3 regions of the Streptosporangium sp. NPDC050855 genome follow, and region 2 is predicted to be linked to each of the others. Evidence: riboswitches for the same ligand, from Rfam matches in the RefSeq annotation. Region 2 holds a riboswitch; each other region holds the start of a gene.
The links. Region 2 has a riboswitch for cobalamin ahead of cobN (cobaltochelatase subunit CobN). Riboswitches for the same ligand answer to the same signal wherever they lie in the genome.

Region 1 (9,663 bases), on a different contig from region 2:
CCTGGGGTGCCTGGGGTGCCGGGGGTACTGCCGCCTGCCCGCCGGAACGTTCCGCTCGCGCGGGAACGACCGAGACCAGGACGGCGAGAGCGGCGACGAGGGCGGTTCCCGGCAGGCGGCGCATGGTGGTGTTCCTCTCTCTCCGTTCACTACCTAGAGTTACCAGAGATTACCGATTGTCGCGCATTCTGACAGGGTTGAGATTCGAAGAGATTCTCTGCCCGAAATCGGGCAGAAAACTTGTTGTTCTCTTCTCCGGATGCGTAGGGTCCTGCTCTGTGTCCATGGCGCGGCATCAGCACGAGGATCTGATCACCCATCTGACCCGGACGAGCGGGCTCGGGCCGGGCGAGGCCGCGCGGGTCGTGGCGGACGTCCTGGCCTACTTCTCCGAGCCCGTCGAGGAGTTCGTCCGGCGCCGGCACGCCGAGCTCAAGGCCAGGGGGATGGTCAACGACGAGATCTTCCCCAGGGTGGCCGCCGAACTGGCGGTCCGCCGCGTCGCGGCGCCCGAGCTCTCCCTGCGCCAGTTACGCAGGATCGTCTACGGATAGCAGTCGCGCAGGATCGTCCACGGATAGAAGGAGCGCTCGTATGTGCGGAATCGTGGCCTATGTGGGGCCCAAGGACGCGGCACCCATCCTGCTGGAGGGCCTGCAGCGTCTTGAGTACCGGGGCTACGACTCCGCCGGGGTGGTGGTCTCCAACAAGGGCCTCAAGATGCGCAAGGTCAAGGGCCGGGTGGCCGACCTCGCGGCGGCCATGCCCGCGCGTTTCAAGGGCGGCCTGGGCATCGGCCACACCCGGTGGGCCACCCACGGCGCGCCCAGCGACGTCAACGCCCACCCGCACCTGTCGGCGGACGAGCGCATCGCCGTCGTGCACAACGGAATCATCGAGAACGCCGACGAACTGCGCGCCAAGCTGGAGTCCGAGGGCGTGGTCTTCCTCTCGGAGACCGACACCGAGGTGCTGTCACACCTGATCGCCCGGACCGTCAAGGAGGCCGACTCGCTGGAGGAGGCCGTCCGCGCCGCGCTCAAGCGGGTCGTCGGCACGTACGGCATCGCGGTGCTCGACGCCGAGCGGCCCGGTGAGGTGGTCGTGGCGCGCAACGGCAGCCCGATCGTGCTGGGCATCGGCGAGAAGGAGATGTTCGCCGCCTCCGACGTCGCCGCGCTGGTCCGCTACACCCGCCAGGTGGTCCACCTGGAGGACGGCGAGATCGCGGTGCTCAAGGCCGACGGGTTCACCACCTTCGCCAGCGACGCGCGGGAGACGGCCAAGGAGCCGCTGACCGTCGACTGGGAGGCCGGGCACTACGACACCGGCGGCTACGAGCACTACCTGCTCAAGGAGATCTCCGAGCAGCCCGACACCGTGGCCAGGACCCTGCGCGGGCGCCTGGACGACCGCTTCCACGTCGCGCACCTGGGCGGCCTGAACATGGATGCGCGCGAGACCCGCTCGTTCCGCCGGGTGAAGATCATCGGCTGCGGTTCCGCGTACTACTCGGGCCAGATCGGCGCGCAGCTCATCGAGGAGCTGGCCCGCATCCCCGCCGACGCCGAACCGGCCAGCGAGTTCCGCTACCGCAGCCCGGTGGTGGAGGCCGACACGCTGTACGTGGCGATCAGCCAGTCGGGGGAGACCTACGACACCCTCGCCGCCGTGCAGGAGCTCAAGCGCAAGGGCGGCCGGGTGCTCGGCATCGTCAACACCGTGGGCAGCGCGATCGCCCGCGAGTGCGACGGCGGCGTCTACCTGCACGCCGGGCCCGAGGTCTCGGTGGCGAGCACCAAGGCGTTCACCTCGACGGCCGTGGCCTTCGCGCTGCTCGCGCTGCACCTGGGCCGGGTCCGGGACCTGTCACCGGCCGACGGCCGGCGGATCTGCGACGGCCTGCGCAGGCTGCCGGAGCAGATCAAGGAGATCCTGGTGCTGGAGCCGGTCATCAGGGAGCTGGCGCGCAAGTACGCCGGGGCGCCGAGCATGATGTTCGTGGGCCGGGTCCGCGGCTACCCGGTGGCCCGGGAGGGCGCGCAGAAGCTCAAGGAGATCTCCTACGTGCACGCCGAGGCGTACCCGGCCAGCGAGCTCAAGCACGGCCCGCTGGCGCTGATCGGGCCGGAGATGCCCACGGTGGCGATCGTCCCCGACGACGAGCTGCTGGACAAGAACCTCACCACGCTGGGCGAGATCCGCGCCCGGGGCGGGCGGGTGCTCATGGTCGGCCACCGCACCGCCGACCCCAAGCTGGCCGACGACTGCGTCGTGGTGCCCAAGAACGAGACCGAGCTGGACCCGATCCTGCTCTCGATCCCGCTGCAGCTCTTCGCCTACCACGCGGCCGTGGCGCTGGAGCGGGACGTCGACAAGCCTCGCAACCTTGCCAAGAGCGTCACGGTGGAGTGAGGACCGCTACTCCAAGGCCATACCCCTCGCACTATGACAGAAAGTGACATGGAGGTAACCTAGGGTATAAGGGGCTCTTGGGGGAAGGGGCGCTTATGCGCCGTAGGGGGTTCTTCGCGCTGGCGGCGGGGACCGCGCTGCTCGCGGGCTGCGGGGCGGAGGACGAGCCCGCGGGCCCGCTGGTGGACCGGCTGTTCCTCCTCGAACCCGCCGCCGACGGTCACGGGTGGGACGGGATCGCGCGCAGGCTGGCCTCCGTCATGGTCCGGTCGGGGCTGGTGCGCACCGTCATGGCCGCCGACCGGCCCGGACCCCTGGGCTCCGTCTCGCGCGACGCCTTCGTCGTCCCCGGCACCTCCGGCGTCCCGGGGCTCGCCGGGGTTGCGGGGACCCGGGGCGTCTCCTTCGCACGCGAGGGCAGGGTGCTCGTCGCCGCGATGCCGATGCTCGCCGCCGCGGAGATCGCCAACACCACCGCGGTGGTGCGGGCCACCACCCCCCTCGCCCGGCTGGCCGGCGACTGGGCGGCCCTGGTCGTCCCGGCGGGTTCCCGGCTGCGCGCCTTCGAGGACCTCGCCGCGGCGCTGCGCCGCGACCCGGCCGGGCTGACGATCGGCGGCAGGCTGGAGGGAGGCTCCGACCACGTGCTCTACGGCATGATCGGCAAGTGCCTCGGCGTGGACACCCGGCTGCTGGAGTACGCCGGGTACCTGGCCGCCCAGGACGCGGTCGAGGCGCTCAAGGTCGGCCGGGTGGCGGCCCTGCTGGGATCGGCCCGTGCCCTGCTGCCGGGGATCTCCGCGGGCCGGCTGCGTCCCCTGGCGGTCTCCTCGGGCGGCCGGATCGAGGGGATCGACGCGCCGACGCTGATGGAGCTCGACGTCCGGCTGGAGTACAGCGACTGGTGCGGGCTGGTGGGGCCCGGCGACATGAGCCCGGCGGACAGGGACGCGGCGATCGCCCTGTGCGAGCGGCTCGACGCCACGCCGCACTGGCGTGCCCTGTGCGCGGCGAACGGGTGGAGCCGGGTCTTCCTCGGCGGCGACGACTTCCGCCGGTGGCTGTCCACCGAGACCGGCCGGACCCGGGGCGTGCTTCACGAACTCGGGCTCGCGACGTCCTCGGACACAACCTGTTGGGGTGGTTGCGTCAGACGGCCCTAGATGTAGGATCCTGATCGTCGCTGGTTCACCCGTGAAGGGTGAGGCAAGAGGGAACCCGGTGAGATTCCGGGACTGCCCCGCAGCGGTGAGCGGGAACGAAAGCCGTCATTGAGCACTGGGTGCGCCATGCCCGGGAAGCGACGGCCGGTAGGCGTGTGCGGTGCGCCCGTGAGTCCGAAGACCTGCCGGTGACGTGGTTGTCCAGGGCCTCGTGGGAGGGCCCGCGGAACGAGGCGGTCCGGCGTGCCCGGAATCGCTCGTGGACGCGTGCCCCCGTCGAGACCGCAGGGGGAGAGTCCGAGCGAGCGAGGGGCAGTACGTGACAGAGATCGTGGCGCAGACCGTGACGGAGATCGACACTCCGACGGGGGACGGCGGGGAGCGCGGGCCCGGTGGCACCGGCGGGCCGGTGACGCGGAACGACGCCCGGACGGGGGACGGCGGGAACGACGGTCGCAGGCTGGCCATCGACGAGGCCGCCGCCCGGGTGATCACCGACCCGGAGAACTCCAGGATCGCCGCCGCCATGCTGGCCGAGCTGATCGCCGACGAGGCCGCCGAGCACGGCGTGCGGAGCTTCTCCGACTCCGTCGCCGCCACCCACCGGGCCGGGCTGGTGCAGGACCGGCTCGCGGAGTTCGTGGCCGCGCACGCCGAGGCCCTGGACGCGCTGGTCGTGCCGGACGCCGACGCCGGGTTCGAGTACTTCGGGCTGCGCACCGTCTACGACCGCTACCTGCTGCGCCACCCGAGCACCCGTACGGTGCTGGAGCGCCCGCAGCACTTCTTCCTGCGGGTGGCCTGCGGCCTGTCCGAGACCGTCGAGGAGGCCGCCGAGCTGTACGCGCTGATGGCCTCGCTGTCGTACCTGCCCAGCTCGCCGACGCTGTTCAACTCCGGCTCGCGCCGCCCCCAGCTGTCCTCGTGCTTCCTGCTCGACTCGCCCCGCGACGAGCTGGAGTCCATCTACGAGCGCTACGGGCAGGTCGCCCGGCTGTCGAAGTACGCCGGGGGGATCGGTATCGCCTGGACGCGGATCCGCTCGCGCGGCTCGCTGATCCGCGGCACCAACGGCCACTCCAACGGCATCGTGCCCTGGCTGCGCACGCTGGACTCCAGCGTCGCCGCGGTGAACCAGGGCGGCCGGCGCAAGGGCGCGGCCTGCGTCTACCTGGAATCCTGGCACGCCGACGTCGAGGAGTTCCTCGAACTGCGCGACAACACCGGCGAGGAGGCCCGGCGCACGCACAACCTGAACCTGGCCAACTGGATCCCCGACGAGTTCATGCGCAGGGTCGAGGCCGACGGCACCTGGTCGCTGTTCGACCCCAAGGAGGTCCCGCACCTGACCGACCTGTACGGGACGGCGTTCGACGAGGCCTACCGGGCCGCCGAGGCCGAGGGCCGGTTCGTCCGGCGGATCCCGGCCCGCTCCCTGTACGGGCGGATGATGCGCACGCTCGCCCAGACCGGCAACGGCTGGATGACCTTCAAGGACGCGGCCAACCGGACCTCCAACCAGACGGGCAGGCCGCAGAACGTCATCCACCTGTCCAACCTCTGCACGGAGATCCTGGAGGTCACCGGGGACGCCGAGACCGCGGTCTGCAACCTCGGCTCGATCAACCTGGCCGCGCACCTGGTCACGCCCCCCGCGAACGACGGCACCCCGGCGAACGGCGGGACCCGGGGAGACGGCGCGGCCTCGGGGAACGGCGAGGTCGCGGGAGGCGGCGCCGTCCCGGGGGACGACGGGGCGTCGCGGATCGCCGGGATCGACTGGGACCGGCTGCGCGCGACCGTCCGCACCGCCGTGCGCTTCCTGGACCGCACCATCGACCTGGGCTTCTACCCGACCCCCGAGGCCCGCGACGCCAACCTCAGGTGGCGGCCGATCGGGCTCGGCGTGATGGGCCTGGCCGACGTGCTGTTCACGCTCCGGCTCCCGTTCGACTCGCCCGAGGCGCTGAAGCTGTCCACCACGATCTCCGAGGAGATCGCGCTCGCCGCCTACGCGACCTCCTGCGACCTGGCCGCCGAGCGGGGCCGCCACCCCTCGTACGAGGAGACCAGGGCCGCGGGCGGGGTGCTGCACCCCGACCACTACGGCGCGGCCACGTCGGCGCGGTGGACCGCGCTGCGGGAGCGGATCGCCGTGACCGGGCTGCGCAACTCGCTGATGGTCGCGATCGCGCCCACCGCCACGATCGCCTCCATCGCCGGCTGCTACGAGTGCATCGAGCCGCAGGTGTCCAACGTCTTCAAGCGCGAGACCCTGTCGGGGGAGTTCCTCCAGGTCAACCGCTACCTGGTCCGGGACCTGCAGGCCAGGGGGCTGTGGACCCCGGCGATCCGCGACGCGATCAAGCGGGCCGACGGCTCGATCCAGGACATCCCCGAGATCCCGGACGACCTCAAGCCGCTCTACCGGACCGCCTGGGAGCTGCCGCAGAAGGCGCTGATCGACCTGGCCGCCGCGCGCACCCCGTACGTCGACCAGTCGCAGTCGCTGAACCTCTTCATGGCCACGCCCACGATCGGCAAGCTCTCCTCGATGTACGCCTACGCGTGGAAGTCGGGCCTGAAGACCACCTACTACCTGCGCTCGCGCCCGGCCACCCGGATCGCCCAGGCCACCGTGGCGGCCCCCGGCCGGGCCGGTGCGCAGGACGCCGCTCGGGACGTCGCGCAGGACGCCGCTCGGGACGCCGTGCGGGCCGGTGCGCGGGAGGTTCCGCGGGACGGGTCCGGACCCGTCACCGACCCCGTCACCGACCCCGTCACCGACTCCGGCGCCGTCGCCTGCTCGCTGGAGAACCCCGAGTACTGCGACGCCTGCCAGTAGACCGCCCGGCCGCTCCCCACCTCACGAAAGGCACCGTTTCCGATGTTGCTCGACCCCGGCATGGACCTGACCCTGCGGCCGATGCGCTACCCGGAGTTCTACGAGCGCTACCGGGCGGCGATCCGCAACACCTGGACCGTCGAGGAGGTGGACCTCGCCTCCGACCTGGCCGACCTGGCGAGGATGACCCCCGAGGAACGCCACCTGATCAACCGGCTCGTCGCGTTCTTCGCCACCGGCGACTCGATCGTGGCCAACAACCTGGTCCTCAACCTCTACCAGCACCTGAACGCGCCGGAGGCGCGCCTCTACCTGAGCAGGCAGCTGTTCGAGGAGGCCGTGCACGTCCAGTTCTACCTGACCCTGCTGGACACCTACCTGCCCGACCACGACGAGCGGGTCAAGGCCTTCTCCGCGGTCGAGCACATCCCCTCGATCCGGGACAAGGCCGAGTTCTGCTTCCGCTGGATCGACTCGCTCGGCGGGCTGACCCGGCTGGAGACCCGGCAGGACCGGCGGGCGTTCCTGCTCAACCTGATCTGCTTCGCGGCGTGCATCGAGGGCCTGTTCTTCTACGGGGCGTTCGCCTACGTGTACTGGTTCCGCTCCCGCGGCCTGCTCGGCGGCCTGGCCACCGGGACGAACTGGGTGTTCCGCGACGAGTCCATGCACATGGAGTTCGCCTTCGGCGTGGTGGAGACCGTACGGGCCGAGGAGCCCGAGCTGTTCGACGACGCGCTCACCGAGCAGGTCACCCGGATGATCGAGGAGGCGGTGGAGGCGGAGCTCGCCTTCGCGGCCGACCTGTGCGGTGACGGGCTGCTCGGGATGGGCGTGGAGCAGATGCGGCTCTACCTGCGGTACGTGGCCGACCAGCGGCTGGTCAGGCTCGGCATGCCCGTCCGGTACGGCACGGCCAACCCGTTCGCGTTCATGGAGCTTCAGGACGTGCAGGAACTGGCCAACTTCTTCGAGCGACGGGTTTCGGCCTATCAGGTAGCAGTCGAGGGGAATGTCACCTTTGACGAGTCCTTCTGATTAGCTGGAGAACCCGGAAAGGAAACATAAGGGACAGAAACGCCGAGGGGGTACGTCGTCCGTGTCCAACTGGATGATTTTGATCGTCTCCGTGGCCGCCGCCGTCGTGGCGGTGGAGGCGGTGCGCAGGATCCTGCGTTCGCGGCTGATCGGCGAGAGGTGGATCCTCGCCGGCCCGCTGGTGCGGCGCTGCACCTGGCCGGGGTTCGCCACGGCCGCCGTGGCGACCGCCTACACCGTCTACACGCCCGACCGCTCCAACGAGCCCAGCATGGTGCAGGGCGCGGCGGGCCAGGTGATCGACCGCGGCCTGAGCCTGATCCTGATCGGATGCGCCACCTGGCTGGTCATCCAGGCCGCCTACGCGATCACCGACGTGGTCCTGGACCGCCTGATCACCGTCGAGGGCGAGCGCAACCGCAAGGCCCGCCGCATCCGCACCCAGATCACCCTGGTCCGCCGGGTCGCCTCAGCGGTGATCATCGTGGTGGCGCTGGGCGCGATGCTCTTCACGTTCCCGCAGGTACGGGCGCTGGGAGCCGGTCTTCTGGCCTCGGCCGGAATCGCCGGCGTCGTGGTGGGCATCGCCGCCCAGTCGACGCTGGGCAACATGCTCGCCGGTCTGCAGCTGGCCTTCAGCGACGCGCTCCGGCTGGACGACGTGGTCGTGGTCCAGGACGAGTGGGGCCGCATCGAGGAGCTCAGCCTGACCTACGTGGTGCTGCGGCTGTGGGACGAGCGCCGGCTGGTGCTCCCGGTCTCGTACTTCACGGCCAACTCGTTCGAGAACTGGACCCGGCACAGCAGCCGGGTGATCGGCCACGTGCTCATCCGGGTCGACTGGTCGGTGCCGGTCGAGGAACTGCGCACCGAGCTCTACCGCGCGCTGCGCGAGCACCCGCTGTGGGACCAGAAGGACTGGACCCTCCAGGTCACCGACACCCTTCCCAACGGGCTGCTGGAGCTGCGCGCCCTGATGAGCGCCTCCGACTCCGCCAGCGCCTGGGACCTCAAGTGCGACATCCGCGAGCACATGGTGACCTTCATCCGTGACAGGTACCCCGAGTCGATGCCCCGCTTCCGGGTCGACGTCCCACCCGTCTCGGAGAGCGTCCCCGGGCTGCTCACCGGGATGATGGCGGCCGAGCCGGACCCCCGTCCGGCGGGGTCCCTCGCCAGGGGCGGTGACCGGCGCGACCCGTCGCGCGGTTCCCAGGACGACGAGTCCTAGGCGCTGCAGTCGCAGCAGCACCCGTCGCACCTGCCGCAGCCCTTGCAGCAGTCCCCGCAGCCGTCGCAGCCGCTGCAGCCGTCGCATCCGTTCAGGTAACAGCGGTCGTACCAGGGCGCCCGGCGCTCAGGGTCCCAGCGGGGCCGCCAGAGCCCGCAGGTCAGCAGGCTTCCCGTGGCCGCGGCCGACCTGCGGACGAATCCCGGCCGCCGGTAGGAGCTCCCCGCCGCTGGCCGGGCCGCGTCCGCGGGAAGGCCGGCTCCACCGTCCGGCACCGTCCCGGCAGGGGCGGGGGAGACGTGCCGGAAGGTCCGCTCCACCGCGCGCCGCACCTCGGTGCCCAGCAGCGCGTCCACCAGGTGCCGGTCGGCGGGCTCCAGGTCCAGCTCCAGCAACGCGAGCCTCAGACCGTGCGCGGCGTCCTCGCAGAGCCGGCGCGCCTCCCGGGTCGAGGTGCCGGTGGCCGCCAGCGGGTTGAACGCCCCGCGGGCCGCGTCCTCCTGCCGGTCCTCGACCGCGTCCAGCAGGTGGGCGATCCGGCCGAAGAACCGGCCCGCCTCGGCCAGCGCCGCCGCGTTGCCCGGCCTGCCGGCGAGCAGGGCGGTGTGCGCGAACGCGGCCGCGACCGCCTCCTCGGTGGGCCGGGTCAGCTCCAGCAGGGACCTGCCCGCGGCGCCCTCCACCTCCAGCTGGAGGGCGGCCGTCGCGGTCAGCGGGGCCGTGTCGAACCCGATCCCGGCCCCCATCCGGGCGCCGGCCGCCTCCCAGCGGGCCGCCAGCATCCGGCGCGCCGGACCGGTGCCCGGAGCCGCGTCACCGTCGGCCACGTGGTCGCGGAGCTTGCCCGCGGCCAGGACCAGCGAGACCGTGGCGGCCAGCCGCGCTCCCCGGGCGCGGGCGTCCACCACGTCCGCCGTACGGAACCCGCGCAGCGCGCAGGGCCCCGCGGTCCGGTGCGGGGAGCCCGCCGG
Region 2 (9,663 bases):
GACGACGGCGCTCCCGGGCAGGTCGCGGATCGCATCGAGGTCCGCCCGCAGCTCGTCCGGGAGGCGGTCGTCCTGACCGAGGTGCCCGGGGCCTCCCCCGTCCCGGTGGAGACGGCCGTGATCGCCGGGCTGCTGACCCTCGTCCTGGGCATGACGTTCGTGCTGTCCAGGCGGCGTCCGCGGGTCTCGGCGGGACGGCACCGCAGGAGGGACGGGCGGCGGAGGGCCGCGGACGCGCCGATCGAGGCGACGGGCCCGCACGAGCGGACCCCGGCCCGCGGGACCGGCTCGCACGAAAGGACCTCTGCCGGCGGGACCGGGTCGCGCGAGCGGGCGTCCCTGGCGCGACGGACGCCGTCCCCGGACCGGTCCGGGGGGCCGGCCGTGCCGGCGCACCTGTACGAGGCGGTCCGGGTGACCAGGCCCGGCTGGGCCCACGACCCGTACCGGCCCGGGACCCCCGTCGCGGCACGCAGACCGGCACTGGAACCGGCGCGCAGACCGGCATCGGAGCCGGCGCAGGAATCGGCGCAGGAATCGGCACCGGAGCCGGCGCAGGAATCGGCGCGGAGGCCGATGCCCGCGCCGGTACCGGCGCCCGCGGGGACGGTGACGGCCCCGCTCGCGGAGGATCCGCGCGAGGTGGAGCGTGCCCGGACGGCACCGGTGGCGCGGCGCGCGGCGTGACAATCGCGACATTCAAGACAGCCGAGAAGTTGATAATTAAGGTTAGGCAAAGCTAAGTTGCTGGGGACGACATCCCTCGGCGAAGGCGGCACGATGACAGCGGGCAGCGAGCAGACCCTTGAGCGCGCGGCGGAGGTCCCGGCCTACCGCTGCCACGATGTGAGGGTCGTGCGCGTCGCGCGGCTCAGCCCGAGCTTCCTGCGGATCACCTTCGGCGGCGAGGACCTCGCGGGCTTCGCCGACCACGGCTTCGACCAGCGGATCAAGGTGATCCTCCCGCTGCCGGACGGCGGGATCACCCCCCTGGGCGACGACGCCGACTGGTACCGCCGCTGGAGGGCGCTGCCCGACGAGCTGCGCAACCCGATCCGCACCTACACCGCGCGCGCGGTACGGCCGCACCTGCGGGAGCTGGACGTCGACTTCGTCCTGCACGGCGAGAGCGGCCCGGCCTCGCGCTGGGCGACCCGTGCCGCGCCCGGCGACCGGGTCCTGGTGGTCGGCCCCAACGCCGCCCACCCCGGCCCCACCGGTGGCCAGGAGTGGGCGCAGCCGGCCGGTGCCACGCACCTGCTGCTGGCCGGGGACGAGACGGCCGTGCCCGCCATCACCTCGATCGTCGAGTCGCTCTCCGGCGCGGTACCGGCCACGGCGCTGCTCGAGGTCCCCGAGGCCGCCGACGAGCTCCCGCTCGACCTCCCGCCGGGCGTGCGGGTCGTCTGGCTGCCGCGCGAGGGGGCCCGCCACGGCGACCTGCTCGTCCCCGCCGTCCACGAGGTCCTGCGGACGCTCGTCCCGCCGGCCGCCGCGCCGGCCGGGCCCGCCACCGGCGGCCTGGAGGACGTCGACGTGGACGCGGAGATCCTCTGGGAGGTGCCGGAGTCCTCGCCGGGTGAGGGCCTGTACGCCTGGCTGGCCGGTGAGGCCGCGGTGGTCAAGCTGCTGCGCCGGCACCTGGTCCAGGAGGTCGGGATCGACCGCTCCTCGGTGGCGTTCATGGGCTACTGGCGGCTGGGCCGCTCCGAGAACAACTGACCGGTCCGTCACCGCCGGGCCGCTCCACGGGAACGACCCGGCGGGACCGGATCAGGCGCCGTCCTCCAGGTCCCCCTCGGACTTGAGGTAGACCTCCTGCAGGTCGCGCAGGACGTCCGGGTCGGGGTGTTCCCACATGCCCCGGTTCGCGGCCTCCAGCAGCCGCTCGGCGATCCCGTGCAGCGCCCAGGGGTTGGACCGGGCCATGAACTCCTGGTTCTCCGGGTCCAGCACGTAGGTGGCGGCCAGCTTGTCGTACATCCAGTCGGCGACGACGCCGGTGGTGGCGTCGTAGCCGAACAGGTAGTCGACGGTCGCGGCCAGCTCGAAGGCGCCCTTGTACCCGTGCCTGCGCATGGCGGCCAGCCAGCGCGGGTTGACCACCCTGGCGCGGAAGATCCTGGAGGTCTCCTCCGACAGGGTGCGGGTGCGGACGGCCTCGGGCCTGGTGCTGTCGCCGATGTAGGCGGCCGGGGCCTTGCCGGTGAGCGCCCGGACCGTGGCGATCATGCCGCCGTGGTACTGGAAGTAGTCGTCGGAGTCGGCGATGTCGTGCTCGCGGGTGTCGACGTTCTTGGCCGCCACCGCGATCCTGCGGTAGGCGGTCTCCATGTCCTGCCTGGCCGGCACCCCGTCCACGTCCCGGCCGTAGGCGAAGCCGCCCCAGACCGCGTACACCTCGGCGAGGTCGGCGTCGTCGCGCCAGTTGCGGCTGTCGATCAGCGGCAGCAGACCGGCCCCGTAGGCGCCGGGACGCGAGCCGAAGATGCGCATGGTGGCCCTGCGCTCGTCGCCGTGCACGGCGTGGTCGGCGAGCACGTGCGCGCGCACGTAGTTGAGCTCCTCGGGCTCCTCCAGTCCGGCCGCCAGCCGCACCGCGTCGTCCAGCATGGCCACCACGTGCGGGAAGGCGTCGCGGAAGAACCCGCTGATCCTGACCGTGACGTCCACCCGGGGCCGGCCCAGCTCGACGGCCGGGATCGGCTCCAGGCCGGTGACGCGGCGCGAGGCCTCGTCCCAGACCGGCCGCACGCCCAGCAGCGCCAGCACCTCGGCCACGTCGTCCCCGGCGGTGCGCATGGCGCTGGTGCCCCAGACCGACAGCCCCACCGAGCGCGGCCAGTCGCCGGTGTCGGCGCGGTAGCGCTCCAGCAGGGAGTCGGCCATCGCCTGCCCGGTCTCCCAGGCCAGCCTGCTCGGCACGGCCTTGGGGTCGACCGAGTAGAAGTTGCGGCCGGTGGGCAGCACGTTGATCAGCCCGCGCAGCGGTGACCCGCTCGGCCCGGCGGGGACGTAGCCGCCGTCGAGGGCGTGCAGGATCGCGTCGATCTCGTCGGTGGTACGCGCCAGCCTCGGCACGACCTCCAGCGCGGCGAACCGCAGGATCTCCTCCACCGTCCGTGGGTCGGCGGCGCGGGCGCCGTCCGTCCCGGAGACACCGGCCGCACCCGCCGTACCGTCCGCGCCGGTGGGACCGGCAGGGCCGGGGAGGCCGGCGGGGCCGGGAAGGTCCGTCGCCGGGCGCAGGACCGCGGCGGTCACCTCGGCGGCGGCGGACACCTCCCAGCCGCGTTCCTCCATGCCCTCGACCAGGGCGCGGGCCAGGGTCTCGGCCTCGTCGACGCCGATCCGCGCCGCGCTGCCGTCCTCGGCCAGGCCGAGGGCCTCGCGCAGGCCGACGAGCGCCTGGCCGCCGGCCCACATCTGCCGGGCGCGCAGCATGGCCAGCACCAGGTCCACGCGCGCCGCGCCCTCGGGGGCGGCGCCCAGCACGTGCAGGCCGTCGCGGATCTGGACGTCCTTGACCTCGCACAGCCAGCCGTCGATGTGCAGCAGGAAGTCGTCGAACTCGGCATCGTGCGGCCGGTCGGCGACGCCGAGGTCGTGGTCCAGCCGGGCGGCCTGGATCAGCGTCCAGATCTGGGCGCGGATCGCGGGCAGCTTGGCCGGGTCCATCGCCGCGATGGAGGCGTGCTCGTCGAGGAGCTGCTCCAGCCGGGCCATGTCGCCGTAGCTGTCGGCGCGGGCCATCGGCGGCACCAGGTGGTCGACCAGGGTGGCGTGCGCGCGCCGCTTGGCCTGGGTGCCCTCGCCGGGGTCGTTGACCAGGAACGGGTAGACGAGCGGCAGGTCGCCGAGCGCGGCGTCCGGCCCGCAGGAGGCCGACAGGCCCGCGGACTTGCCGGGCAGCCACTCCAGGTTGCCGTGCTTGCCCACGTGGACCACGGCGTGGGCGCCGAAGCCGTCGGCCAGCCAGCGGTAGGCGGCCAGGTAGTGGTGGCTGGGCGGCAGATCGGGGTCGTGGTAGATGGCGATGGGGTTCTCCCCGAAGCCGCGCGGCGGCTGCACCATCACCACCACGTTGCCGGCGCGCAGCGCGGCCAGCACGATCTCGCCCTCCGGGTCGGCCGACCTGTCCACGAACAGCTCCCCGGGGGGCGGTCCCCAGTGCCGCTCCATCCCCTCCCGCAGGTCCGCGGGCAGCGTGGCGTACCACTCGGCGTAGCGGGTCGCCGCGATGCGCACCGGGTTGCCGGCGAGCTGTTCCTCGGTGAGCCAGTCCCGGTCCTGACCGCCCGCGGCGATCAGCGCGTGGATGAGCGCGTCACCGTCCTGCTCGGTCACCCCGGGCAGCTCGCCCTCGGCGCCGATGTCGTAGCCGCGCTCGCGCATCACCGCCAGCAGGCGCACCAGGCTGGCGGGGGTGTCCAGGCCGACGGCGTTGCCGATGCGGGCGTGCTTGGTGGGGTAGGCCGACAGCATCAGCACCAGCCGTCGCTCGGCGGGCGGCACGTGCCGCAGCGCGGCGTGGCGCACCGCGATGCCCGCCACCCGCGAGGCGCGTTCGGGGTCGGCCACGTAGACGGTCAGCCCGTCCTCGTCGATCTCCTTGAAGGAGAACGGCACCGTGATGATGCGCCCGTCGAACTCGGGGATGGCGACCTGGGTGGCGGCGTCCAGCGGGGACAGGCCGTCGTCGTTCTCCTCCCAGGAGGCGCGGCTGCTCGTCAGGCACAGGCCCTGCAGGATCGGCACGTCCAGCTCGGCCAGCGCGCCAACGTCCCACGCCTCGTCGTCCCCGCCGGCCGACGCGGTCGCCGGGCGGGTGCCGCCCGCGGCCAGGACCGTCACCACCAGGGCGTCCACCGTGCGCAGCGCCTCCAGCAGGCCCGGCTCGGCCGTGCGCAGGGACGCGCAGTACAGCGGCAGCGCCCGCCCTCCGGCGTCCTCGATCGCCGAGCAGAGCGCCTCGACGAAGGCGGTGTTGCCGGCCACGTGGTGGGCGCGGTAGTACAGCACGCCGACGACCGGCCCGTCCTGGTCGCGCGCCTCGCGCTCCAGCGTCCCCCAGGTCGGGGTGGGGGCGGGCGCGGCGAACCCGTGCCCGGTGAGCAGCAGCGTGTCGGACAGGAAGCGGTACAGCTCGGTCAGGTTGGCCGGGCCGCCGTGCGCGAGGTAGGCGTGCGTCTCGGCGCACACCCCTCCGGGCACGGTGGACAGTTCCATCAGCTCGGCGTCCGGGGCCTGCTCGCCGCCGAGCACGACGACGGGACGGGGACCGGCGAGCAGGGCGTCCAGCCCCTCCTCCCAGGCGCGGCGCCCGCCGAGCAGCCGTACCACGACCACCTCGGCGCCCTCCAGCAGCGGTGGCAGGTCGGCGACGCCCAGGCGGGCGGGGTTTCCCAGGCGGTAGTCGGCGCCGCTCGCGCGGGCGCTCAGCAGGTCGGTGTCGGAGGTCGAGAGCAGCAGGATCACGCGCCACACTCCATCGGCGGGGTCGCACTGCGGTGGGGGAACGGCGAAAAGCGCACGGAGCATCCTCCCTCGGGGTCCTCGCCCCGGGTCGTCGTCGGCCGCGACGGCTGGAGTCTCCTGGCTCCCGGATCGGTGCTCGCCCCGGCCTTCCCGCCCGTCGCCGGGCAGTGGCCCGGTTGAGGTTCGCTCCCCGGTCACAGTGGCGGGACCGCGCCGGAATCACACCGGCTTCCTCCCAACGCCATCGCCACCGATGACACTACGGCAGTCCGGCTCCCCGCAAGAAACTGGCACTAGCATCCCGTGAGTGGACATTGCCGACTTTCATGGACGATCACGGCCTGACGCATGTCCCGGAGCGCTTCAGGTCCACGCCGCCGCCGACGGCGGCCTGGCCCGCGTCCGCGTGCCCGGGGGCCGGCTCACCCCCGCCCGGCTGCGCGAACTCGCCACGGCGGCGCGCCTTCACGGTGACGGCGCCGTCGAGCTCACCTCCCGGGCCAACGTGCAGGTACGCGGTCTCGCCCACGACGACGACCCCACCGCCCCGGACGACGGGTTCGCCGCGCGGATGGCGCGGGCGGGACTGCTGCCCTCGGCCACCCACGAGCGGGTCCGCAACATCCTCGCCTCCCCGCTGACCGGCCTGGACGGTCCCGGCGGCGGGGTCGCCGACGTCACCCCGCTGATCGGCGAGCTGGACCGGCGACTGTGCGCCCGGCCCGCGCTGGCCGCCCTGCCCGGCCGGTTCATGTTCGCCCTCGACGACGGGCGCGGCGACGTGGCCGGGCTCGGCGCCGACGCGGCGGTCCTGGCCGTCGGGCCGGACCGGTTCGCGCTGCTCCTCGCCGGGACCGACACCGGCCTGCGCGTCGGGACGGACCAGGCCGTGACCGCCCTGCTCGCCGCCGCCGAGGCGTTCCTCGACGAGCTGGCCGCCCTGGACGTCACCGCCTGGCGGATCTCCGAGCTCCCCGACGGGCCCGCCCTGGTCACCGCCCGCGTATCGGCCGCCCTCCCCGCGGACCCCACCGCGGATCGCACCGTCCAGGCGCCCCCCTCCGAGCCGGTACGGCCGCGGCCCGTGGCGCTCGGGCCGGTGGGGCTCATCGGCACCGCCGCACCCCCCGGCACCGCCCGGAGCGGCCCCGCGCGGGTCGCGCTCGGGGTGGCGGTTCCCCTGGGACGGCTGACCTCCGCCCAGGCCGAGGTGCTGGCCGACGTCGCCTCCGGCGGGGAGATCCGCCTGACCCCCTGGAGAGGCGCGGTCCTGCCCGGCCTGACCCGAGCCGAGGCCGCGGACGCGGCCGGCCGGCTGCGGGCCGCCGGCCTGGTCGTCGACCCCGGCTCGCCGTGGATCGGCGTCACGGCCTGCGCCGGACGTCCCGGCTGCGCCAAGTCCCTGGCCGACGTGCGGGCCGACGCGACCGCCGTCGTCGCCCTGGCCCCGCCCGCCCGGGACGCGTCCCGCACCGATACGCTCCCGGTGCACTGGGCGGGGTGCGCCAGACGCTGCGGCCGCCCGAAGGGGCGGGTCGCCGACGTGGTCGCCACCGGCCACGGCTACCGCCTGGAGCTGGACGGCACCGGCCTGACCTGCTCGGGCATCGAGGAGACCGCGGCCGCGGTGACGGCCGCCAGAGGGGAACTGTGATCGACTACGTCCGCGACGGCGCGGAGATCTACCGCCGCTCCTTCGCCACCATCCGCGCCGAGGCCGACCTGGACGCGCTGCCCGCGGACGTCGCCCGGGTGGCGGTCCGCATGATCCACGCCTGCGGGATGGTCGACCTGGTGGACGACCTGCGCTGGTCGGCCGGGGTGGTGTCGTCGGCCCGCGAGGCGCTCCGCGCGGGCGCGCCGGTGCTCTGCGACGCCATGATGGTCGCCTCCGGGGTGACCCGGCGCCGCCTGCCCGCCGGCAACGAGGTGATCTGCACGCTCGGCGACCCCCGGGTGCCGGAGCTCGCCGCGGAGCTGGGCACCACCCGCAGCGCCGCCGCCCTGGAGCTCTGGCGCGACCGGCTCCAGGGCTCCGTGGTCGCGATCGGCAACGCGCCCACCGCGCTGTTCCGGCTGCTGGAGATGGTCGAGCAGGGTGCCGGGCGCCCGGCCGCCGTCCTCGGCGTCCCGGTCGGCTTCATCGGCGCCGCCGAGTCCAAGCAGGCCCTCGCCGAGCATCCGGCGAACCTGGAGTACCTCGTCGTGAGCGGACGCCGGGGTGGAAGCGCGATGACCGCCGCCGCGGTCAACGCGATCGCGAGCGAGGAAGAGTGAGCGACGACGTGACCGTACGCGCGACCGGACGGCTGTGGGGAGTGGGACTGGGGCCGGGCGACCCCGAGCTGGTGACCGTCAAGGCCGCCCGCCTGATCGGTGAGGCGGACGTGATCGCCTTCCACAGCGCCCGCCACGGCCGGAGCATCGCCCGTTCGGTGGCCGCCCCCTACCTGCGCGAGGGCCGGATCGAGGAACCCCTCATCTACCCGCTCACCACCGAGACCACCGACCATCCGGGCGGCTACCAGGGGGCGATCGACGACTTCTACGCCGACTGCGCCGAGCGCCTCGCGGCCCACCTGGACGCCGGTCGCGACGTGGTGGTGCTGTGCGAGGGCGACCCGCTCTTCTACGGCTCGTACATGCACATGCACAAGCGCCTGTCGCACCGCTACACCACCGAGGTCGTGCCGGGCGTGACCTCGGTGAGCGGTGCCTCGGCCGTGCTGGGGCGCCCGCTGGTCGAGCGCGACGAGGTGCTGACCGTGCTGCCCGGGACGCTCCCGGCCGAGGTGCTCGCCGAGCGTCTCGCGGCCACCGACTCGGCCGCGGTGCTGAAGCTCGGCCGTACCTTCACCAAGGTCCGCGACGCCCTCGCCGAGGCGGGGCGCCTGGACGAGGCGTGGTACGTCGAGCGCGCCACCACCGGGCAGCAGCGCATCGCCCCGCTGGCCGAGGTCGACCCGGACGGCGTCCCGTACTTCTCGCTGGCGCTGATCCCCAGCCCGGTCAACGCGGCCCCTCCCGTTCCCGTCCCCTCCCCCGGGGCCGTCACCGCGTCCCCGATCCCGTCCCCGTCCCTGTCCGCGGACGCGGTGCCGGTCTCGGACGCGGTGCCGGTGTCGGGCGTGGGCCGGGCGCGCGGCGAGGTGGTGGTGGTCGGGCTCGGCCCGGCCGGACGGCCCTGGCTGACCCCCGAGGCGCAGGAGGCACTGGCCGCCGTCGACGAACTCGTCGGGTACGGCCCCTACCTCGACCGCGTCCCGCCCAACCCGCGCCAGCGCCGCCACCCCACCGACAACCGGGTGGAGGCCGAGCGGGCCGCGCACGCGCTGGAGCTGGCCGCGGCCGGGTCCCGGGTGGCGGTGGTCTCCTCGGGCGATCCCGGGGTCTTCGCGATGGCCAGCGCGGTGCTGGAGGTGGCGTGCGAGCCGAGGTTCACCGGCGTGCCGGTCCGGGTGCTGCCCGGCCTGACCGCGGCGCACGCGGTGGCCAGCAGGGCCGGGGCTCCCCTGGGCCACGACTACTGCGTGCTGTCGCTGTCGGACCTGCTCAAGCCGTGGGAGGTGGTCGCCGGGCGGATCAGCGCCGCCGCGCGGGCCGACCTCGTCCTGGCGATCTACAATCCGGCCTCCCGGAGCCGCACCTGGCAGGTGGCCGCGGCCCGCGACCTGCTGCTGGAGCACCGCGCGCCGCACACGCCCGTGGTCATCGGCCGTGACGTCGGCGGCGCCGCCGAGAGCGTGACCGTCACCACCCTCGGCGACCTGGACCCGGACGCGGTCGACATGCGCTGCCTCCTGCTGGTGGGCTCCTCCACCACCCGGGTCACCGAACGGGACGGCGGCCGGGTGGTCTTCACCCCCCGGCGCTACCCGGCATGATCTCTCCCGCCGGGAACGGCCGCGCCCTCCAGCCAGGCGAGCGCGGCCGGCACGTCCCCCACCGCGGGCACCCCGGTGGGCGCGGGCGGGCGGTCCACGACCACGACCGGCAGGCCGAGCTCGCGGGCGGCCCTCAGCTTCGCCGTGGTCATCTCACCGCCGCTGTCCTTGGTCACCAGCACCTCTGTCCGGTGGGTGCGCATCAGGGCCGTCTCCCCCTCCACGGTGAACGGCCCCCGGCTGAGCAGCACCTCCGTGCGGCGCGGCATCGGCGGCTCGGGCGGGTCCACCGACCGGGCCA
Region 3 (9,663 bases), on a different contig from region 2:
GGCGAAGGCGCTCACCCCCGGGGGTGTGATCTGCTGTTATGTGGCGACCACGACTCAGCTGTCGCGGACGGTGGAAACTCTCCGGGAGCACGGGAGTTTCACCGAGCCCCATGCGTGGGAGACCCTGGTTCGTGACTGGCATGTCGAGGGACTGGCCGTGCGGCCCGACCACAGGATGGTCGGCCACACCGGTTTCCTGGTCACGGCGCGTCGCATGGCGGACGGCGTGACGCCGCCCCCTCGACGCAGACGCCCGGCGAAGGGGGCCAATGCCGAGGACTCCACGGACTCCACCACCTCCACCACCTCCACCGGCTGATGACGATTCGGACACGAGGATCCGTGTACAGAGTGACGCGCGAACCGACCCTCATGTTCATATACTTCTAGTACTAAAAGCACTAAAAGGGATTAATCATCACGCACTTAATGTAGTCATACGAACACTGCTCGACCAGGTAAGGGACAGCCCCCAGATGGGTAGGGTTTTGAGTAGTCGGTCTCGACTGGGAAGGAGGTGACGCCGTGGCAGCTCGCGACGACGCTGAGGCTCGTGCCGCGCAGCGCGAACGGGAGGTCGCCGACCTCACAACACAGGTCTCCTTCTTGCAGGAGGAGATCACGGCGTTGCGCAGGAAGCTGACGGAGTCTCCCCGGCAGGCCAGGATCCTCGAAGAGCGTCTCCATGACGTGCAGGCGAACCTCGCGGCCGTGACGGGCCAGAACGAGCGTCTGGTGGCCACCCTCAAGGAGGCCAGGGACCAGATCGTCGCCCTGAAGGAGGAGGTAGACCGGTTGGCGCAGCCGCCATCCGGATTCGGTGTTTTCCTCGAAGCACGAGAAGACGGCACGGTGGAGGTCTTCACCGGTGGCCGCAAGCTCAGGGTGAACGTCAGTCCCGCGGTGGAGGTCGAATCGCTGAAGCGTGGCCAGGAGGTCATGCTCAACGAGGCGCTCAACGTGGTCGAGGCCCTCGGGTTCGAGGACCTCGGCGAGATCGTGATGCTCAAGGAACTCCTTGAGGACGGCCGGCGCGCGCTGGTGATCTCGCATGCCGACGAGGAGCGGGTGGTGAAGCTCGCCGAGTCGCTGATGGACCAGCCGATCCGGGCGGGCGACTCCCTGCTGCTGGAACCGCGTTCGGGCTACGTCTACGAGCGCATCCCCAAGTCCGAGGTCGAGGAGCTCGTCCTGGAGGAGGTGCCCGACATCTCGTACGAGGAGATCGGCGGGCTGATGCGGCAGATCGAGCAGATCCGGGACGCCATCGAGCTCCCGTACCTGCACGCCGACCTCTTCCGCGAGCACAAGCTCCGCCCGCCCAAGGGCGTGCTGCTCTACGGTCCCCCCGGTTGCGGTAAGACGCTCATCGCCAAGGCCGTCGCCAACTCCCTGGCCAAGCAGGTCGCGGAGAAGACCGGCCAGTCCGGCAAGAGCTTCTTCCTCAACATCAAGGGCCCGGAGCTTCTCAACAAGTACGTCGGCGAGACCGAGCGGCACATCCGCCTGGTCTTCCAGCGGGCCCGCGAGAAGGCCTCCGAGGGCACCCCCGTGATCGTCTTCTTCGACGAGATGGACTCGATCTTCCGTACCCGTGGATCGGGCGTCTCCTCCGACGTCGAGAACACCATCGTCCCGCAGCTGCTGAGCGAGATCGACGGCGTCGAGGGCCTGGAGAACGTCATCGTGATCGGCGCCTCCAACCGCGAGGACATGATCGACCCGGCGATCCTGCGGCCCGGCCGCCTGGACGTCAAGATCAAGATCGAGCGGCCGGACGCCGAGGCGGCCAAGGACATCTTCTCGAAGTACCTCATCGAGGAGCTCCCCCTGCACCCCGAGGACCTGTCCGAGCACGGTGGCGACCGCCGGGAGACCATCTCCGGCATGATCCAGCGGGTCGTCGAGCGGATGTACACCGAGAGCGAGGAGAACCGCTTCCTCGAGGTGACCTACGCCAACGGCGACAAGGAGGTCCTGTACTTCAAGGACTTCAACTCCGGGGCGATGATCCAGAACATCGTCGACCGCGGCAAGAAGATGGCGATCAAGCAGTTCCTGGAGACCGGGCAGAAGGGCCTGCGGATCCAGCACCTGCTGGCCGCCTGCGTGGACGAGTTCTCCGAGAACGAGGACCTGCCCAACACCACCAACCCCGACGACTGGGCCCGCATCTCCGGCAAGAAGGGCGAGCGGATCGTCTACATCCGCACCCTCGTGACGGGCAAGCAGGGCACCGAGGCGGGACGCTCCATCGACACGGTGGCCAACACCGGTCAGTACCTGTAACGGCGCCCCGCCGGTCCGCGCGGACCGGCGGCACCCGCTGCGGACCGGCGGCGCGGTTCCCCTCCCCGGGGAGCCGCGCCGCCGGCGTTCCCAGGCCCGCTCCGCGTTCCCGTGGCCGCTCTACGTTCCGGGGCCCGTTCCGCGTTCCGGGGCTCCCCGGGATCACCCGGCGCCGTCCTCGTGGCCGCCCCCCGCGCCCGCCTCCCGCCGTGACCGACCGGCACGTCACCTCGTTCCCACAGGTCACAGGGGTGTACGGGAACAACCCCCCGTCACGGGGAACCCAGGTGATCGAAAAGCCGTCCAAGTGGCGTGCGTGAACACTGCGGCCCGGCCCCCGGGTGAACGGCACGGCCCCTCGCGAGACGCCCCGGGAAGGCGGCCGTCTCGCCGAACTGGACCTGCTGAGGTTCACCGCCGCGCTGGCGGTGCTCGCCTTCCACTACTTCATCGCCTTCGCCTCGGTGTGGGGCGACCGCCCGGCCGAGCTGTTCCCGGCGATCTCCACGATCTCCGGGCTCGGCATCCTGGGCGTCGAGCTGTTCTTCATGATCAGCGGCTTCGTGATCCTGATGAGCATCTGGGGCAGGAGCCTGGGCGCGTTCGCGCTCTCCCGGCTGGTCCGGCTCTTCCCGGCGTACTGGGTCAGCGTGGCCGTCACCGCCGCGGTCTACGGCCTGACCGCCGCCACGGCCCTGGACCCCAAGCTCAGCCCGGGGGAGTACGGCGTCAACCTGACGATGCTCCAGCGGGCCTTCGGCGTCTACGACGCCAACGGCGTCTACTGGTCGCTCTGGGTGGAGCTGCGCTTCTACCTGCTGATCTCGATCCTGGTGATCGTCGGGGTGACGTTCGCCCGCTGCCTGGTCTTCATGGGCGTCTGGCTGCTGGCGGCCGGGTTCTTCGCCGGGAGCGAGGAGGCCTGGGTCGATCTCGTGATCATGCCCAAGTACGCGGCGTACTTCGTCGGAGGCATGGCGTTCTTCCTGATGACCAGGTTCGGCCCCCGGCTGGTGCTGTGGTGCCTGGCCGGGATCAGCGGCGGCCTGGCCGTCAGCGCGGCGCTCGACCGGGTGGCCGGGCGGGTGGAGAGGGTCGGCTACGCCGCGATGCCGGTGCCCGACTGGGCCGTGGTCGCCACCGTGATCGGTTTCTACGTGCTGATGGCGATGGTGGCGCTGGGCTGGCTGCGGTGGCTGCGCTGGCGCGGCCTGGTCGTCCTGGGCGCGCTCACCTACCCGCTCTACCTGTTCCACACCGCGGCCGCGGTCGTGATCGTCCCGGCCCTGCGGGACACGCTGCCGCCCCCGCTGACCGCGCTGGTCACGGTGCTGGCCGCCGTCGCCTTCTCCTACCTGGTGTACCGGGTGGCCGAGCGGCCCCTGCAGGAGCTCGTCAGGGCCCGCAGGCGCGGAAGGTCTCCTGACACCCCCGGGACGCCCTCCCCGGCCTCAGGACCGCTCTCCACGATCCCTGCCGCATCGGGCGAAAAGGCTTCGGTGCCATAACTGTCCGACCACCGGGCATAGTGAAGGGTCTAGGGTCGGGAATAGACACCAGGCAGAGAAACAGTCCCTGATGAACAGAGGGTGCGCATGACGGTACGGCGGGTGATGGGCATCGAGACCGAATACGGCATCTCCGTGCCCGGACAGCCGGGGGCCAACGCGATGGTGACCTCCTCTCAGGTCGTGAACGCCTACCTGGCGGCCTCGGCGGCCCGGGTCCGGCGCGCGCGATGGGACTTCGAGGAGGAGAATCCGCTGCGCGACGCGCGCGGGTTCGACCTCGCGCGAGAGGTGGCCGACCAGAGCCAGCTCACCGACGAGGACCTCGGCCTTGCGAACGTGATCCTCACCAACGGGGCCCGGCTGTACGTGGACCACGCCCACCCCGAGTACTCCACGCCCGAGTGCACCAATCCCCGGGCGGCGGTGATCTGGGACAAGGCGGGCGAGCGGGTCATGCACGACGCGGCGGTCCGCGCCTCGGCGATGCCGGCCAACGCCCCGATCCAGCTCTACAAGAACAACACCGACAACAAGGGCGCCTCCTACGGCTGCCACGAGAACTACCTCATGCGCCGGGCCACCTCCTTCGCCGACATCGTCCGGCACCTGACGCCGTTCTTCGTCTCCCGGCAGGTCGTCACCGGAGCGGGCAAGGTCGGCATCGGCCAGGACTCCCGCGGCGAGGGCTTCCAGATCAGCCAGCGCGCCGACTTCTTCGAGGTCGAGGTGGGGCTGGAGACCACCCTCAAGCGGCCGATCATCAACACCCGGGACGAGCCGCACGCCGACCCGGAGAAGTACCGGCGCCTGCACGTCATCATCGGCGACGCCAACATGTCGGAGATCTCGACCTACCTCAAGCTGGGGTCGACCGCGCTCGTCCTGGCGATGATCGAGGACGGCTACTTCACCCGGGACCTCACCGTCGACAACCCGGTGCAGGCGCTACGGGCGGTCTCGCACGACCCCACGCTCAAGTACGAGATCTCGATGCGCGACGGCCGGAAGCTCACGGCCGTACAGCTCCAGATGGAGTACCTGGAGCTGGCGCGCAAGTACGCCGAGGAGCGCAGCGTCAACGGCCTGGACGAGCCCACCAAGGACGTCCTGGAGCGCTGGGAGTCGGTCCTCACCCGCCTGGCGGACGACCCGATGCAGCTGGCCGGGGAGCTCGACTGGGTCGCCAAGCTGGAGCTCCTGGAGGGCTACCGCACCCGGGACGGCCTGCCCTGGTCGCACCCGCGCCTGCAGCTCGTCGACCTGCAGTACTCCGACATCCGCCCCGACCGGGGGCTGTACAACCGGCTGGTCGCCCGGGGCCGCATGAAGCGCCTGGTCACCGAGGAGGAGGTGACCCGGGCCATCGAGGTGCCGCCCAACGACACCCGGGCCTACTTCCGGGGCCGTTGCCTGAGCCAGTACAGCGAGTCGGTGGCCGCGGCCTCCTGGGACTCGGTCATCTTCGACATCCCGGGCAGGGAGTCGCTGCAGCGCGTCCCGACGATGGAGCCGCTGCGCGGCACCAAGGCGCACGTGGGCGAGCTGTTCGACCGCTGCCGTACCGCATCGGAGCTGGTGACGGCGCTGACCGGCGAGCAGTGAGCCCTGCCGAGGGGGAGGCGGCCCGGCCGGGCCGCCGCCCCCGCGGCGGGGCCCGGGGCGGGGTTTTATAATATTTTAGTTTTTTGTGGTTTGCGGGAGATGGGAAACCGGGATACGTTCCGGGTGTTTTGTGGCGGTGCGAGGGAAACCGGTGAGATTCCGGTACGGTCGCGCCACTGTAACGGCCCTCACGGGCCGCAAGTCAGGTCACTCGGCCGCCACCGACCTACGAAAAGGGACGCGTGATCCCGGAGGAGGTAGCCGTGAGCCAGATTTCGGCTCCGCACACCCAGCCCATCCCCTGGACGTCGCTCACCCGCTGGCTTCTCGCCGTGCCGGTGCTGCTGCTCCTGGCCTACCTGGTCACCTTCGACCAGGGAGCGGTCTCCCAGGCGGGTGACTACCTGCACGAGCTCATGCACGACGGGCGCCACCTGCTCGGCGTCCCTTGCCACTGAGCCGCATGTGATCACCAAACTGATCGTCCGGGGACTCGTCGCCGGACTGCTCGCAGGGCTGCTCGCAGCCGTCTTCGCCTACGCCGTGGGCGAGCCGGGCATCGACCGGGCCATCGCGCTGGAGGAGGCGGCCGCGGCCGCCGCCCCGGCCCACGACGGCACGGCCTCCGGGACGCACTCCCACGAGGCCGGCGCCGCCGAGGCCGCCCACTCCCACGGGGAGGAGGCCCTGGTCAGCAGGGACGGGCAGCGGTTCGGCCTGTTCCTGGCCCTGGGCCTGTACGGGACGGCGGTCGGCGGCCTGTTCGCCCTGGTCTACGCGGCCGTGCGCGGCCGGGCCGGGCCCCGCTCGGAACCGGCGCTCGCGGTCACCCTCGCGGCCGCCGGGTTCGTCGCGGTGGTCCTCGTCCCCTTCGTGAAGTACCCCGCCAACCCGCCCGCCGTGGGCGATCCGGAGACCATCGGCCAGCGCACCCTGCTCTACCTCATCGCGGTGGCCATCGGCATCCTCGCGGTGGCCGCCGGAATCCTCGCCCACCGGTACGCCGCGGGCGGCGAGCCGTGGGTGCGGTGGCTGGTCGCGGGCGCCGCGGTGCTCGTCCCCGTCGTCGCGGTCTGGGCCCTCCTGCCGGAGATCGCGGAGGTGCCGCGAGGCTTCCCCGCGGACCTGCTCTGGGACTTCCGGATGGCCTCCCTGGGCACCCAGGTGGTCCTCTGGACCGGCGTCGGCGTGCTGTTCGCCTTCGCCGCGCGCAGGCGCAGCCCGGTGTGACGGCCCCCTCGGGGGTCGCTCGGCTGCTGCTGGTCTGCCACGCCTCCACCGTGGCGACCGCACGGGCCGCGTTCCCCCTCGACGAACCGCTCGACGAGCGCGGCCTGCGCCGGGCGCGCGGGCTGGCGGACGAGTTCGTCCCCGGCCCGGCGGCCTGCCCGCCCGAGCTGCGGTGCCTGCAGACGGCGGCGGCGCTCGGCCTGCGGGCCGAGCCCGACCCGCTGCTGGCCGACTGCGACCACGGCCGCTGGGCCGGGATGACGCTCGCCGAGGTCGAGGCCGCCGAACCCGAGGCGCTCGCGTCCTGGCTCGGCGACCCCGCCGCGGCGCCGCACGGAGGTGAGCCGGTCACCGCGCTCCTGGCGAGGGTGGCCGGCTGGCTCGCCGTCCGCGCGCCGGGCCGGACGGTGGCGGTCACCCACCCGGCGGTCATCCGCGCCGCCGTGGTGCACGCCCTGGGGGCCCCGGCCCGCGCCTTCTGGCGCGTGGACGTGGCACCGCTGGCCCGGGTGGCGCTCACCGGGCGCGGCGTGCGCTGGCGGCTGACGTACTCCCCGTGACGGTGTTCTCGCACGACGACCTCCCCGCACGACGACGCAAGGAGACCCCGAAGGTGCCCGACTCCCGTTATCCGTTCACCGCGATCGTGGGGCTGGAGGACCTCAAGCTCGCGCTGATCCTCAACGCCGTCTCCCCGCGGGTCGGGGGCGTGCTGGTCAGGGGGGAGAAGGGCACCGCCAAGTCCACCGTCGTGCGGGCGCTGGCCGCCCTGCTGCCCCCCGTCGAGGTGGTGCCCGGCTGCCGCTTCTCCTGCGACCCGGCGGCGCCCGACCCCGGCTGCCCCGACGGGCCGCACGAGGTCCCGTCCGCGGAGGGGGCGCTCCGGCCCGCCCGCCTGGTCGAGCTGCCCGTCGGCGCCTCCGAGGACCGGCTCGTCGGCTCCCTCGACATCGAACGCGTCCTGACCGAGGGCGTGAAGTCCTTCGAGCCCGGCCTGCTGGCGGGCGCCCACCGGGGCGTCCTCTACGTCGACGAGGTCAACCTCCTGCACGACCACCTGGTGGACCTGCTCCTCGACGCCGCCGCCCTGGGCACCTGCTACGTCGAGCGCGAGGGAGTGTCGGTACGGCACGCGGCGCGCTTCCTGCTGGTCGGCACCATGAACCCGGAGGAGGGCGAGCTGCGCCCGCAGCTGCTGGACCGCTTCGGCCTGACCGTGGAGGTCCGCGCCTCGCGGGAGCCGTCCCGGCGGGTCGAGGTGGTACGGCGGCGCCTGGCCTTCGAGGCCGACCCGGACGGCTTCGCCGCCACCTGGGCGGACGAGGAACGCGAGCTGGCCGCCCGGATCGCCGAGGCCAGGGCCCGGCTGCCGCGGGTCGTCCTGCCCGACGCGGCACTGCTGCGGATCGCCACCGTGTGCGCGGAGTTCGAGGTGGACGGCCTGCGGGCCGACCTGGTCACGGCGAGCGCGGCGATCGCGCACGCCGCCTGGCAGGGCCGCACCCGGGTCACCGCCGACGACGTACGGGAGGCCGCCCGGCTCGCGCTCCCGCACCGCCGCCGACGCGACCCCTTCGACGCGCCCGGCCTGGACGAGGCGAAACTCCAGGACCTCCTGGACCGCGTCCCCGACGACCCCGACGACCCCGACGACCCCGACGACCCCGAAGACCCCGAAGACCCCGAAGACCCCGACGGCCCCGACGGCCGAGGTGGCCCGGACGGCCGAGGTGGCCCGGACGGCCCCGACGGCCCCGGTGGCGGGGATCCCGGCGACGGCCCCGAGACCCCCGGGAGCCGGGAGCGGGCCCCGGACGCCCCGGACGCCCCGGACGCCCCGGACGACCCCGGCGTCCCCGGTGGCGCCGATGACCCCGGCGGTCCCGGAGAGACGGACGTCCCGGGCGTACCCGGGCCCCGTGGCGCCGCCGACCCCGCCGACCCCGGCGCGGAGCGGGGAGAGCCCGGCTCCGCGACCGAGGACCGGGGACGGGGCGGGCGTGAGCGGACCTTCGGCGCAGACCCGGGCGGCAGGACCAGGCTGTTCACCGTCCCCGGCGTCGGCGCCGGAGCCCCGGGGCGGCGCTCGCGCGCCAGGACGCCGCTGGGCCGCACCACCGGGGCCAGGGTCCCCGAGGGCCGTACCGGCTCGGTGCACCTGAGGGCGACGGTCGGCGCCGCCGCCCCGCACCAGGCGGCGCGGGGCAGGAGCGGACCCGGCCTGCTGCTGCGGCGCGGCGACCTCCGGGAGGCGGTCCGCGAGGGCAGGGAGGGCAACCTGGTGCTGTTCGTGGTGGACGCCAGCGGTTCCATGGCCGCCAGGCAGCGCATGCGCGCGGTCAAGACGGCCGTGCTCGGCCTGCTGCTCGACGCCTACCAGCGCCGGGACAAGGTCGGGCTCGTCACCTTCCGCGGCACCCGCGCGGACCTGGTCCTGCCGCCGACCTCCTCGGTCGAGGCCGGGGCGGCCCGGCTGCGCGAGCTGCCCACCGGGGGGCGTACCCCCCTGGCCGCGGGCCTGCTTCGGGCCGCCGAGGTGCTGCGCGTCGAGCGGCTGCGCGACCCGTCCCGGCGCCCGCTGCTGGTCCTGGTCACCGACGGCAGGGCGACCTCGGGAAGCGTCGAGGACTCCCGGCGGGCGGCCGGGCTGCTGGCCGGGGTCGCGAGCGTGGTGGTCGACTGCGAGGACGGCCACGTGCGCCTCGGCCTGGCCTCCGCGCTGGCTGCGCGGATGGGCGCCGAGACCGTGCGCCTGGACGACCTCACCGACCTGGCCGGAATGATCCGCGAGCGGCGCGGTGCCGCGTGAGGACCGGACCGGCACGACTCACCCGCGTGTCACCCGCGTGTCACCGCGCGGAGAACGACACCGGAACGATCCGTGAGCGGCACGACGCCGCGTGAGAACGAGGGGAGGACGAGGATGCCGCAGGGCAGACCCGTCAGCGTGCCCGAGGACGGCCTGACCACCCGGCAGCGCCGCACCCGGCCGCTGCTGATCGTCCACACCGGCCCGGGGAAGGGCAAGTCC

Region 1: it holds a riboswitch for cobalamin, as region 2 does, so the genes downstream of both, ACIBCT_RS29975 (ribonucleoside-diphosphate reductase subunit alpha) here and cobN (cobaltochelatase subunit CobN) in region 2, are expected to answer to the same signal.
Region 3: it holds a riboswitch for cobalamin, as region 2 does, so the genes downstream of both, ACIBCT_RS14995 (CbtB domain-containing protein) here and cobN (cobaltochelatase subunit CobN) in region 2, are expected to answer to the same signal.

What each region holds. Positions count from the first base shown of each region.
Region 1 is NZ_JBITFY010000017.1:107,598-117,260, reverse strand. It holds gene ACIBCT_RS29995 (N-acetylmuramoyl-L-alanine amidase) at 1-124, opposite strand, end outside; gene ACIBCT_RS29990 (hypothetical protein) at 285-554, shown strand; gene glmS (glutamine--fructose-6-phosphate transaminase (isomerizing)) at 595-2,415, shown strand; gene ACIBCT_RS29980 (tripartite tricarboxylate transporter substrate-binding protein) at 2,511-3,578, shown strand; cobalamin riboswitch at 3,583-3,783, shown strand; gene ACIBCT_RS29975 (ribonucleoside-diphosphate reductase subunit alpha) at 3,988-6,423, shown strand; gene ACIBCT_RS29970 (ribonucleotide-diphosphate reductase subunit beta) at 6,466-7,461, shown strand; gene ACIBCT_RS29965 (mechanosensitive ion channel family protein) at 7,523-8,692, shown strand; gene ACIBCT_RS29960 (DUF5685 family protein) at 8,689-9,663, opposite strand, start outside.
Region 2 is NZ_JBITFY010000022.1:21,259-30,921, forward strand. It holds gene ACIBCT_RS33420 (CHAP domain-containing protein) at 1-687, shown strand, start outside; gene ACIBCT_RS33425 (siderophore-interacting protein) at 781-1,722, shown strand; gene cobN (cobaltochelatase subunit CobN) at 1,774-5,478, opposite strand; cobalamin riboswitch at 5,589-5,713, opposite strand; gene cobG (precorrin-3B synthase) at 5,786-7,132, shown strand; gene ACIBCT_RS33440 (precorrin-8X methylmutase) at 7,129-7,755, shown strand; gene ACIBCT_RS33445 (precorrin-2 C(20)-methyltransferase) at 7,752-9,362, shown strand; gene ACIBCT_RS33450 (cobalt-precorrin-6A reductase) at 9,350-9,663, opposite strand, start outside.
Region 3 is NZ_JBITFY010000006.1:161,190-170,852, forward strand. It holds gene ACIBCT_RS14975 (tRNA (adenine-N1)-methyltransferase) at 1-319, shown strand, start outside; gene arc (proteasome ATPase) at 526-2,289, shown strand; gene ACIBCT_RS14985 (acyltransferase family protein) at 2,631-3,797, shown strand; gene dop (depupylase/deamidase Dop) at 3,885-5,402, shown strand; adenosylcobalamin (AdoCbl) riboswitch at 5,533-5,624, shown strand; gene ACIBCT_RS14995 (CbtB domain-containing protein) at 5,666-5,860, shown strand; gene ACIBCT_RS15000 (CbtA family protein) at 5,868-6,632, shown strand; gene ACIBCT_RS15005 (histidine phosphatase family protein) at 6,629-7,192, shown strand; gene ACIBCT_RS15010 (VWA domain-containing protein) at 7,246-9,441, shown strand; gene cobO (cob(I)yrinic acid a,c-diamide adenosyltransferase) at 9,556-9,663, shown strand, end outside.